Regions from separate parts of the Streptomyces erythrochromogenes genome, predicted to be linked through region 2. Evidence: riboswitches for the same ligand, from Rfam matches in the RefSeq annotation. Region 2 holds a riboswitch; the other holds the start of a gene.
The links. Region 2 has a riboswitch for S-adenosylmethionine ahead of OHA91_RS27020 (aminotransferase class V-fold PLP-dependent enzyme). Riboswitches for the same ligand answer to the same signal wherever they lie in the genome.

Region 1 (5,941 bases), 1.3 Mb from region 2:
TGACGTAGACGTTCACGAACCGGCGGAGCTTGCCCTGGTCGTCCAGGACGCGCGCGGCGATGCCCGGGTGGTTCTTCTCCAGGGACTCGATGACCTCGGCGAGGGTCGCGCCCTCGGCCGGGACTTCGGCCTGACCGCCGGTGTAGGTGCGCAGGATGGTGGGGATGCGGACGTTGACGCTCATGGCGCTACTGCCTTTCCGGGAGTGAGGAGATGTGGTCAGGCCAGGCCGGCGGCGCGGAACGCGTCCAGGCTGGGGCGGATGGTGGCGGTCTGCCCGCTGTCCGCGGCCACCGCCTCCAGGGTCTTGAGGCCGTCACCGGTGTTGAGGACGACGGTGGTCAGCGCCGGGTCGAGCTGCCCGTTCTCGATGAGCTTCTTCGTCACGCCGACGGTCACGCCGCCCGCGGTCTCGGCGAAGATGCCCTCGGTCTGCGCGAGGATCTTGATGGCCTCGACGACCTGCTCGTCGGTCACGTCCTCGACGAAGCCGCCGGTGCGGCGCGCGATGTCCAGGACGTACGGGCCGTCCGCCGGGTTGCCGATCGCGAGGGACTTGGCGATGGTGTTCGGCTTCTGCGGACGGACCACGTCGTGACCGGCCTTGAAGGCGGTCGACACCGGGGAGCAGCCCTCGGCCTGGGCGCCGAAGATCTTGTACGGCTTGTCCTCGACGAGGCCGAGCTTGATGAGCTCCTGCAGACCCTTGTCGATCTTCGTCAGCTGCGAGCCGGACGCGATCGGGATGACGATCTGGTCGGGCAGCTGCCAGCCGAGCTGCTCGCAGATCTCGTACGCCAGGGTCTTGGAGCCCTCGCCGTAGTACGGGCGGAGGTTGACGTTGACGAAGCCCCAGCCCTCGCCCAGCGGGTCGCCGATGAGCTCGGAGCAGAAGCGGTTGACGTCGTCGTAGTTGCCCTCGATGCCGACCAGCTCGCCGCCGTACACACCGGCCATGACGACCTTGCCCTGCTCCAGGTCGTGCGGGATGAACACGCAGGAGCGGAAGCCGGCCCGGGCGGCCGCGGCGCCGACGGCGCCGGCCAGGTTGCCGGTGGAGGAGCAGGACAGGGTGGTGAAGCCGAAGGCGCGGGCGGCCTCGACGGCGATGGCCACGACGCGGTCCTTGAAGGAGTGCGTCGGGTTGCCGGAGTCGTCCTTGACGTACAGCTTGCCGGTGACGCCCAGCTCCTTGGCCAGGTTGGCCGCGTCGACGAGCTTGGTGAAGCCGGGGTTCAGGCTCGGCTTGGAGGCCACGTCCGCGGGGACGGGCAGCAGCGGCGCGTAACGCCAGATGTTGTTCGGGCCGGCCTCGATCGCGGCGCGCAGGGCCTCGGGGTCACCGGTGGGGAGCTCGTAGGCGACTTCCAGGGGTCCGAAGCACTCGGCGCACGCGAAGATGGGACCGAGTTCGAAGCGGGTACCGCACTCGCGACAGGAAAGGCCCGTGGCAGGTCCGAGATCGACAGAGGTGGCGACAGTCTGTGCAGCCATGATGGCGAGGCCCTTTCTCCTCATCTTCCCCATGGCGCATTTCGCCATGAGACGGAATTGGCACCTTCCCTAGCCGGGGACCTCGCTGACGAGCGCTGCTGCGCGATCGCGAGAACCGACTGGAGGGTTGCCGGGGCTTCAACGGGCCGTGTCCCTCTGCCCCTCTGGATGAGCGGTATGGCACCGGCACACGCGCTCTGTGGCGCGCCGGTGCGTTTGTACGCGGGGGACCCCGGCATGCGGTGGTCCTTCGCGTTGTTCAAGACTGTAACCGAAGGGGCGGGCGGTTGAGACAGCCGTCCGAACCGCGAGATGGATCACATAACGGCCGATAACGCCGACGAGCAGGGAGTGCTGAGGGTGCTGGAAGAGGTGGAGCGATGGCTGGCCGACCGCTCCTGGTCCGCCGCCGACCGACCGCTCGACCAGCTGCTCGACCTCAAACGGGCGGCCGGGACCACGGTCAGCGTGGTGCTGCCCGCGCTGGACGAGGAGGCGACGGTCGGCGCGATCGTCGAGGTCGTCCGGCGTGAGCTGATCGAGGGACTGCCGGTCCCGCTCGTGGACGAGCTGGTCGTGATCGACTCGGGTTCGGCCGACCGGACCGCCGAGGTGGCGGCGAAGGCCGGCGCCCGCGTGGTGCACCGCGACGAGATCCTGCCGAGGGTCCCGGCGCTGCCCGGCAAGGGCGAGGTGCTGTGGCGCTCGCTGCTGGCCACCACCGGCGACATCGTCTGCTTCGTCGACGCCGACCTGCGGGACTTCTCGGCCTCCTTCGTCTCCGGGATCGTGGGCCCGCTGCTGACCGACCCCGGCGTGCAGTTCGTCAAGGCCATGTACGACCGGCCGCTGGGAGACGCCCCCGGCCAGGGCGGACGGGTCACCGAGCTGGTCGCCCGCCCGCTGCTGAACCTCCACTGGCCGCAGCTGGCCGGCTTCGTCCAGCCGCTGGGCGGCGAGTACGCCGTACGGCGCTCCCTGCTGGAGCGGCTGCCGTTCCCCGTCGGCTACGGCGTCGAGCTGGGCCTGCTGGTCGACGCACTGCACACGGTCGGCCTGGACGCGCTCGCCCAGGTGGACGTGGGCGTACGCCTCCACCGCCATCAGGACGGTCAGGCGCTGGGCCGGATGGCCGCGGCGATCTACCGCACGGCCCAGGTACGGCTCTCGCGCGGGCACCTCGTACGGCCGGAGCTGACGCAGTTCGAGCGGGGCCCGGAGGGCTTCGTGCCGCGCACGTACGCCGTGGACACCGAGGAGCGGCCGCCGATGCTAGGCGTGAAGGAGTACGGCCGGCGCCACGTGGCATGACCGTGTCCATACGTTTGAGCGAGCGCGGGCCGGGCTAGGTTCGGCGCATGGCTTCTCAGGTACTCGTCGCGGCGAACCGCGGCCCGCTCTCCTACGCCCTCTCCGACGACGGCACGCTCAGTGCCCGGCGCGGCGGGGGCGGTCTCGTCTCCGGACTCTCGGCGGCCCTCGCGGAGCAGCCGGGGGCACTGTGGATCTGCGCGGCGCTGTCGGACGCGGACCGGGAGGCGGTCCGGCAGGACGTCTCCGAGCCGGGCGTCCGGATGCTGGACATCGATCCCACGATGTACGACGACGCGTACAACGGCATCGCGAACTCGGTGCTGTGGTTCACCCACCACCACCTCTACGACGTGCCGCGCGAACCGGTCTTCGACGCGGCGTTCCGGCGCCGCTGGGCCTCGTACGTCGCGTACAACGAGGCCTTCACGCGCGCCCTCGCCGAGGAGGCGGCGCAGGGGGCCCGCGTGCTGGTGCAGGACTACCACCTGGCACTGGTCCCGGGGCAGTTGCGGGAGCTGCGGCCGGACCTGCGGATCGCGCACTTCACGCACACGCCGTGGGCCTCGCGGGAGTTCCTGGACATGCTCCCGCAGGACATCCGCGGCGAGCTGCTGTGGGGCATGCTCGGCGCCGACGTGGTGGGCTTCCACACCCGGGCCTGGGCCGACGCCTTCGCGGGCGCCGCGCAGCCGGACGACGCGCGGCGCGTGGCCGTGTTCCCGCTGGGCGTGGACGCCGACGAGCTGCGGGCGCTCGCGCACCGGCCCGAGGTGGACGAGAAGCTGGCGCAGCTGCGGGCGGAGGTCGCGGGCCGCAGGACGATCGCCCGGGTGGACCGGACCGAGCTGTCGAAGAACATCCTGCGGGGCCTGCTGGCCTACCGGGAGCTGCTGGAGGTCCACCCCGAGTGGCGGGGCCGGGTGGTGCACCTGGCCTCGGCGTACCCGTCGCGGCAGGACCTGAAGGTCTACCGGGACTACACGGAGGCCGTCTCGGAGCTGGCCGCGGAGATCAACGCGGAGTTCGGCACGGAGGACTGGCAGCCGGTGCTGGTGTCGGTGAAGGACGACTTCGCGCGGTCGCTGGCGGTCTACCGGATGGCGGACGTGGCGCTGGTGAACCCGGTGCGGGACGGGATGAACCTGGTGGCCAAGGAGATCCCGGTGGTGTCGGAGGCGGGGTGCGCGGTGGTGCTGTCCACGGGGGCGGGGGCGTACGAGGAGCTCCGCGAGGACGCGCTGACGGTGAACCCGTTCGACGTGTCGCAGACGGCGGAGGCGCTGCACGCGGCGCTGTCCATGCCGGATGAGGAGCGTGCGGAGCGCACCAAGCGCCTGGCGGCGGCCGCGACGGCCCTCCCCCCGTCGGCCTGGTTCACGGCCCAGCTCGCCGCCTTGGCCTGACCCACTGCCGGGGCTCCGCCCCGGACCCCGCGCCTCAATCGCCGGCGGGGCTGGATTTTCCAGCCGTCCGGCGTCTGAGGACCGGGTCCGGGCAGCGCCCGGGTGTCAGCGTCGCCCGGGGGCGGCGTCGCGCCCGGCAGCGGACGGTCAGCCCCGCAGGGCCACGGCCAGCGCGGCGAGGAAGGAGGCCACGGAGCCCGGTCCGGGGAGGACCAGGTCGGCGCGGGCGGCGAGTTCGGGGACTTCGGCCGAGCCGCTGCACACCAGCAGCCCCGGCAGGCCGTCGGCCCTGCGCTTCTCGACGGCCGAGTACGCGGCGAGGTCGCCCAGGTCGTCCCCGGCGTACAGCACCGTCTCCGCGTCCCGCTCCGCCAGGAACTCCGTCAGGGCCACGCCCTTGTCCATGCCCGGGGGACGCAGCTCCAGCACGGCCCGCCCCGGCTCGACCATCAGCCCGTGCCGGGCGGCCAGCTCCGTGAGGGGCTCGCGCAGCGCCGCGAAGGCCGCCGCCGGGTCCTGCGCCCGCCGGGTGTGGACGGCCAGCGCCCGGCCCTTCTCCTCTATCCAGGTGCCGCGCCAGGCCCCGATGGAGTCCAGGAACCCGGGCAGCTCGGCCCGTACGGCCGCCACCCCGGGGTGCTCGGCGGGGGCGTGGACTATGCCGGACACGGCGTCCCAGCGTTCGGCGCCGTAGTGGCCGAGGACGACGAGGTGTTCCAGTCCGGGCACCCCGGCGAAGCCGCCGTAGCGGACGGCGACGCCCGCGGGCCGCCCGGTGACCACGGCCACCGAGTCCACCTCGGGGGCGAGCGCCGAGAGCGCGGGAACGGCTTCGGGATGTGCCCGGGCCTGGTCCGGGTCCGGGACGATGTCGGCGAGTGTGCCGTCGAAGTCCAGGGCGACCACGGACCGGCGGGGTGCGCGGAGCAGGGCTTCGAGTCCCTCGCGTCCGGCTGCGGTGACGGGCATCGGCAGATCGTGCGGATGGCTCCCCATACGCACGACCCTAACGGCCCGGCGGGTCGACGGCTACGGCTATCGCCGGGCTCGCTGGGCCTCGCGGATCCTCCGCAGGCGGTTGACGGTGCCCGGGGCGTGGGCCAGGGCACGCGGGTCGTCCATGAGGGCGTTGAGCAGCTGGTAGTAGCGGACGGGGGTCATCCCCAGTCCTTCCCGTATGGCCCGTTCCTTGGCTCCGGGCCCCGGCCAGGTGCGTCCCTCGTACGCGAGCACCGCGGCCTCCGTGGCCGTCAGCTGCCCCTCGTCCGTCATACCGCCAGATTAACGCCGCCGTCTGACAGGCGGCGGCGTGGTCAGCCCTTGTCCGCCGCGCGCGCCGAGGTGGCGATCTCCTCCAGCAGCTTGGCGGGCTGTCCGCCGGGCTGGACGGCCGTGCCGATCTTCTGCTTGATGTCCTCGCTGACGCCCGCCCAGGACTTCTTGCCGACCGGGTAGAGCCGCGAGCTGGGCAGCGCCGCCAGGAAGGGCTTCAGCTGGGCCGCCGAACCGTTCGTGGCGGCCTGCTTGGCCTGGTAGCCGCTGGTGGTGGCGGGCAGCAGGTCGTACTTCTCGGTGAAGGCCGTCACGTTCTTGGGCTGGTACAGGTAGTCCAGGAACTTGCCGGACTGCTCGCGGTGGCCGTTCTTGAAGGCCATCACCCAGTCCGCGACGCCCATCGCCGGCTGCGGGGAGCCGTCGGACGTCGGCAGCGGCACCATGCCGTACTTCAC
Region 2 (5,941 bases):
TCGTCAAGCACGGCAACCGGGCCGCGTCCTCCGCGAGCGGCTCCTCGGACGTCCTGGAGAAGCTCGGAGTCAACCTCGACCTGAGCACCGCGCGGGTCGTCGAGGTCGCCGAGGAGGCCGGCATCACCTTCTGCTTCGCGGTGAAGTTCCATCCGGCCCTGCGGCACGTCGCCGGGGCCCGCCGCGAACTGGGCATCCGGACCACCTTCAACATCCTCGGCCCGCTGACCAACCCGGCCCGCGTCCGCTCCCAGGCCACCGGCGTGGCGGACCCCCGGATGGCCCCCATCGTGGCGGGCGTGCTCGCCGAGCGCGGCTCGTCAGCGCTGGTCTTCCGCGGCGACGACGGCCTGGACGAACTGACCACCACGGCGACCTCCCGGGTCTGGTGGGTCCGGGACGGGAAGGTCGCCGAGCAGACCTTCGACCCGCGCGACGTCGGCATCCCCCTGGTCGACGTCTCCGCCCTGGCCGGCGGCGACCCCTCGTACAACGCCGACGTGGCCCGCCGCCTGCTGGCCGGCGAGACCGGACCGGTACGCGACGCCGTGCTGCTGAACTCGGCGGCCGCCCTGGTGGCCCTCGACCCGGGCACGGGCAGCCTGGAGGAGCAGATCGCCGCCGGCATCACCCGCGCGGCCGAGTCGATCGACTCCGGTGCCGCCAGGGCCGCACTGGAGCGCTGGGTGACGGCCAGCAACGCCTGACCCGACACACGTTTCGAGCCAGACCCTGGTCCGCCATTCGGACCGGGGTCTTGTGCTCGGGGGATCTTGTGGCAGGATGCTCAGCAGGTCACGAGTGACAGCGTTTAGGCCCCGGCTTGCTGTCCGGCAACCCTCCTTCCGTGGCGGGGTGCCCCGGGTGATGACCAGGTCGTAGGCAGCAAGGCCTACGGCAAGCGCGGATCCCTCGACACCAGGGGTCCTGGTCTCTCGAGGAGCGTTTTCCGTGAGCAAGCGAATGCGATAGGGCGACTGACGCCCCTTCTTCACCCTCGGACCAGGGTCACTTCCGCGTACCGCGACGTCCCGTCCGAGGCCACTCCCGTACCCCGGACGGCCGCACGGCCGTACCCGCGTACGGGCACACCGAAGCCATTCAGCCCTGCCTGCCGGGAGATACCGCCATGTCCGCATCCCTGAACGCCGCCGTCGCCACCGCCGCCACCGCCCACGACCCCGCCTGTGCCGAGCCGCTCGCCGTCCTCGGCCGCGACGTCACCGTCCCGCTCGTCACCGGCGGCGAGGTCACCTACGCGGCCCTCGACTACGCCGCCAGCGCCCCCGCCCTCCAGCGGGTCTGGGACGACGTGGCCGCCTACGCCCCGTACTACGGCAGCGTCCACCGCGGCGCCGGATACCTCTCGCAGCTGTCCACCGACCTCTTCGAGCAGAGCCGCGTCACGGTCGCCGGGTTCCTCGACTGCCGCCCCGGCGACCAGGTCGTCTTCACCCGCTCCACCACCGACTCCCTGAACCTGCTCGCCGCGGTGCTCCCGGCCGACTGCCAGGTCTTCGTCTTCGAGACCGAGCACCACGCCTCGCTCCTGCCGTGGACGAACGCGCAGGTCACCTACCTCAACGCGCCGCGCACCCCGGCCGAGGCCGTCGCCACCCTGGAGCGGGCGCTCGCCGACCGCGAGCCCTACGGCCCGGCGCTCGTGTGCGTCACCGGCGCGTCCAACGTCACCGGCGAGCTGTGGCCGGTGAAGGAACTCGCCGCCGCTGCGCACGCCCACGGCGCGCGGATCGTGCTGGACGCCGCCCAGCTGGCCCCGCACCACCCCGTCTCGGTGCGGGACCTCGACGTCGACTGGGTCGCCTTCTCCGGCCACAAGCTCTACGCGCCCTTCGGTTCGGGCGTCCTCGCCGGCCGCGCCGACTGGCTCCAGGAGGGCGAGCCGTACCTGGCCGGCGGCGGTGCCTCCCGCAAGGTCTCCCGCCGCGAGGACGGCGGCGTGGACGTCGAGTGGCACACCACGGCGGCCCGCCACGAGGCCGGCTCCCCGAACGTCATCGGCGTCTACTCCATCGCCTCCGCCTGCCGGGCCCTGACCGAGGCCGGCTTCGACAACCTGGTGGCGCGCGAGCAGCAGTTGGTGACCCGGGTCCGCGAGGGCCTCGCCGAGGTCCCGGCCGTCCGGGTCCTGTCCCTCTTCGGGGAGGACGCCCCGCGGGTCGGCGTCATCTCCTTCGTCGTGGACGGCTGGAACAGCTCCCACTTCGCCGCCGCGCTGTCCGCCGAGTACGGGATCGGCGTACGGGACGGCCTGTTCTGCGCCCACCCGCTGGTGCGGACCCTGCTGGGCAGCGAGCCGCAGGCCCAGGGCGAGTGCGGGGCCCCCGAGGCCGCCCCGGGCGAGCGCTCCCTGAACGCGATCCGCGTCAGCTTCGGCGCGGGCACCCCGGACGAGCACGTGGAGCGCTTCGTCCGGGCGGTGAAGGAGCTCGTCGCGGACGGCGCGAAGTGGCAGTACCGCACGGAGGAGGGCCGCTGCGTCCCCGCGGTCTGACAGTGCGGACTGGCATCGTACGGATCATGAGCTACTGGGATCCGATACCGACGGTGTGGGCGTGCGTGGAGGGGGAGCCGCTGCCCGGGCTCTCCGAGTGGGTGCCCGCGTACAACCACTCGTGGGACGCCTGCCCCGACGTGTGGCAGGAGCGCAACTGGCGGAACGTACCGGGGCCGTTCTACGGGGCGATGACCGACAGCTGCTGGGTGGGCCGGGGCGTGGCTCCGGACCACATCCTGTACGACGACGAGTACGGGCTGGAGTTCGTCTACCGCCAGCCGCGCACCCCCGAGGAGACGCACCGGGTCATGGCCGCGGCCTGGCAGGACCCGATGGAGGGCTTCCAGTGCGACGGGGACGAGCGGTGGACGCCGGAGCTGGTGCGGGAGTGGTGGCGGGACCGGGGGCGCGTCCGGGAGTGGGCCGTGGCGCTGGACCGGACGTGGTCCGTGTCGAAGGACGAGGACGAACGCGAGGCGGCGGGCGGTGCGCGGGCGTACGTGGCGTACATCGACGACGGCCTCGCGGACTACCTCCGCGGCTACCTCTTCTGGCTGGCCGAACGCCGCCCACCCGCCGCGGGCGAGCCCCTGCCGAAGCTCTGACCCTGCGGGGGGCTCGGCGGTGTGCGGTTCGGGCCGGCCCGTGCGGGGTCGCTGCGCGGCTTGGCGGTGTCGGGGGTGGGGCGGTGCCCCGCACGAGGGTCTCCTCGGCTCGGCGCGTGCGGGGTGTCGCGGCCAGGCGGGTTCGGTTGCGCGCTCGTCCTGCCGGGACCCTCCTGCGTGTCCCCACCCCACGCCAGCGCTCCGGAAGTCCACGGGGCCCGAGGGGAGTGGGGACGTGGCGGGGTGTCCCCGCAGGACGAGCGCGCGACCACCCTGCACAGCCGGGACATACCCGCACGCGCCGAGCCGAGGAGACACCCCGGCGGCGGGCCCGCTCCCCGACCGGGCCGACCCCGCCCCGCTGGATCGAGCCGCCCGCAGGGCAGGGGCCGGATCCGCACACCGCGCCGGAGGCGTCAGGCGTCCAGGCCGATGGCGAACGCCGCCTCCAAGTCGTGCTGCGAGTACGTACGGAACGCCACGTGCGTGTCCGTCGCCTTGACGCCCGGGATCTTGCTGATGCGGCCGGGGATGATGTCGGCCAGGTTCTCGTGGCGGTTCACGCGGACCAGCGCGATCAGGTCGTACGTTCCGGTGACGGAGTAGACCTCGCTGACGTTCTCGAGGGCGGCGATGGACTCGGCGATCTCGGGGATGCGGTCCACGCTGGTCTTGATGAGCACGATCGCGGTGATCACGGCTGGCTGTCTCCCTCGGTGGCCGTCGCTGGTCGCCTCACTCTAGTCGCACCCCGATACCGGGCCCACGCGTAGAGGAACCCGAGCGAGAACCCCACCAGATGGGCCAGATAGGCGACCCCCGGCCCGCTCTCCGCGCGGTGCGCGGCCACCCACTGGAGGGCGAACCAGAACAGCAGCACGATCCACGCCGGGAACCGCAGCGGCAGGAAGAAGAGGAAGGGGAACAGGCTCGTCACCCGTGCCCGCGGCAGCAGGTACAAGAACGCCCCCAGGACGGCGGAGATCGCCCCCGACGCGCCCACCAGCGTCTGCGCGGACTCCGCGTTGGCCGCCGCGTACGCCGCCAGCGCCAGGTAGCCCGTACAGAGGTAGAAGACGAGGAACGCCGGGCGGCCCATCCGCTCCTCGGCCATCGCGCCGAAGACGAAGAGGAAGAGCATGTTCCCGAGCAGGTGCAGCCAGCTGCCGTGGACGAACAGCGCGGTCAGCGGCGTCAGCCAGGCGCGCGGCGCGTCCGTGAACAGCTCGTCCGGGACCACGCCCCACCGCCGGAAGTACGCGGTGCCCGCGGCCAGCAGCTCGTCGCCGGTCCCGTAGACCGGGTTGAGCCCCGACGCGGGGCTCAGGACGAACACCACACCGCAGCCCGCGATCAGCGCGTGGGTGACCACCGGTCCCCGGGCAGCCTCGCGCAGGGCCCGCCACCTTACGATCATGTGACAGAGCATGACGCAACGCGACCCACCTGAAGCGGTGGCAGGCCGTAGGGTTACGAGCTGCGGTGCACAGGCCGACGCGGACGGCCGAACGGACCGCTTTAATTGAATCAGCTACGAAGGAGTGAGCAGCCCGATGACGGTTCCCCTGCCGACCGACACGACGCGGTGGCGCTGCACCCTGTGCGGCAACCTCACGCGCTTCGACGTCACCCGTTCGTCGAAGGTCGTCGAGTACGTCCACCTGGACCTCGCCGGGGAGCCCAAGGTCGAGGAGCGCGAGGTGGTCAATGAGACCATCGAGTCGGTCCGCTGCCGCTGGTGCAACGCGGTGGACCAGATCGAGCTCGTGGACAGGCCGGGCGCGGACTCCTAAGGAGCCCCGTCCGCAGGTAGACCATCACGGTAGGGGTGACGGATTGTGGAGCCAGCAAGCGGCGCTGGGCCGGCCGACGCGGCCGGCGACGCCGCGGAGGCGCTCGACCGCCCACTGCCGGAAGGCGTGCGGCGCCGGGTCGTCGCGCTCGTCTCGGACGCCTTCGGCGCGCTGACGGTCGCGGACCTGCCGGCGCAGCTGCGCCAGTACGCCCGCTTCACCCCGACCCGGCGCGCCAAGTTCGCGGGCAACGCGATGGCCGCGGCGGTCGAGACCGACCCGGTGTTCCGCAGCAGGGTCGCCGAGAAGCTGCGCGAGGCCCAGGCGGACCTGGCCGGCGCGCTGGAGTCCGGCGCGCCGCCGGCCGCCGCGGACCCGCTGGACGTGGCGGCCGCCGCCTTCGTCCTACGGCCGGCCGGATGGGTCAAGCTCGTGGCCGCCGCCGGCGAGGAGGCGCAGCGCGCCGACGCCGAGCGGGTCGGCGAGGAGACCCGGCGCGAGCTGGAGCGCCTGCGCGAGGAGCTGGAGCACGTACGGGAACTGCAGCGCACGGGCGGTGAGCAGGTACGGGTCGAGCTGGAGGCGGCGCGCAAGGAAGCGGAATCGCTTCAGCGCCGGCTGCGCAGCGCCCTCAGCGACGTCAAGCGCGGCGAGGCGGCCCTGCGCAAGGTGACCGCCGAGATCGACGGGATCCGCGGCGAGGCCGCGACCCGCGTGGCGGCCGCCGAGAGCGAGAGCCGGCGGCTCAGGTCCCGTCTCGCGGAGGTGGAGACGTCGCTGGAGACCTCGCGCCGGGCCACCCGTGAGGGGCGCAGCATCGAGGACATGCGGCTGCGGCTGCTGCTGGACACCGTGCTGGACGCGGCGCAGGGGCTGCGCCGCGAGCTGGCGCTGCCTCCGGTGAACACCCGCCCGGCCGACACGGTGGACGCGGTGGAGCCGGGCCGGATGACGCCGAAGGACATCGCGGCGCGCGCCCTGTCGGAGACCGATCCGGCTCTGCTGGACCAGTTGTTGGCGCTGCC

Region 1: linked by a shared signal. The riboswitch ahead of thrC (threonine synthase) and the one ahead of OHA91_RS27020 (aminotransferase class V-fold PLP-dependent enzyme) in region 2 are both predicted to bind S-adenosylmethionine.

What each region holds. Positions count from the first base shown of each region.
Region 1 covers NZ_CP108036.1:4,581,801-4,587,741, reverse strand. Annotated here, with positions in the region: gene OHA91_RS20925 (MoaD/ThiS family protein) at 1-184, opposite strand, end outside; gene thrC (threonine synthase) at 220-1,494, opposite strand; SAM riboswitch class I at 1,512-1,669, opposite strand; gene OHA91_RS20915 (glucosyl-3-phosphoglycerate synthase) at 1,855-2,805, shown strand; gene OHA91_RS20910 (alpha,alpha-trehalose-phosphate synthase (UDP-forming)) at 2,853-4,211, shown strand; gene otsB (trehalose-phosphatase) at 4,359-5,207, opposite strand; gene OHA91_RS20900 (DUF3263 domain-containing protein) at 5,247-5,483, opposite strand; gene OHA91_RS20895 (ABC transporter substrate-binding protein) at 5,525-5,941, opposite strand, start outside.
Region 2 covers NZ_CP108036.1:5,907,542-5,913,482, forward strand. Annotated here, with positions in the region: gene trpD (anthranilate phosphoribosyltransferase) at 1-707, shown strand, start outside; SAM riboswitch class IV at 794-910, shown strand; gene OHA91_RS27020 (aminotransferase class V-fold PLP-dependent enzyme) at 1,130-2,515, shown strand; gene OHA91_RS27025 (ferredoxin) at 2,542-3,123, shown strand; gene OHA91_RS27030 (Lrp/AsnC family transcriptional regulator) at 3,540-3,821, opposite strand; gene OHA91_RS27035 (rhomboid family intramembrane serine protease) at 3,818-4,540, opposite strand; gene OHA91_RS27040 (hypothetical protein) at 4,677-4,916, shown strand; gene OHA91_RS27045 (NYN domain-containing protein) at 4,959-5,941, shown strand, end outside.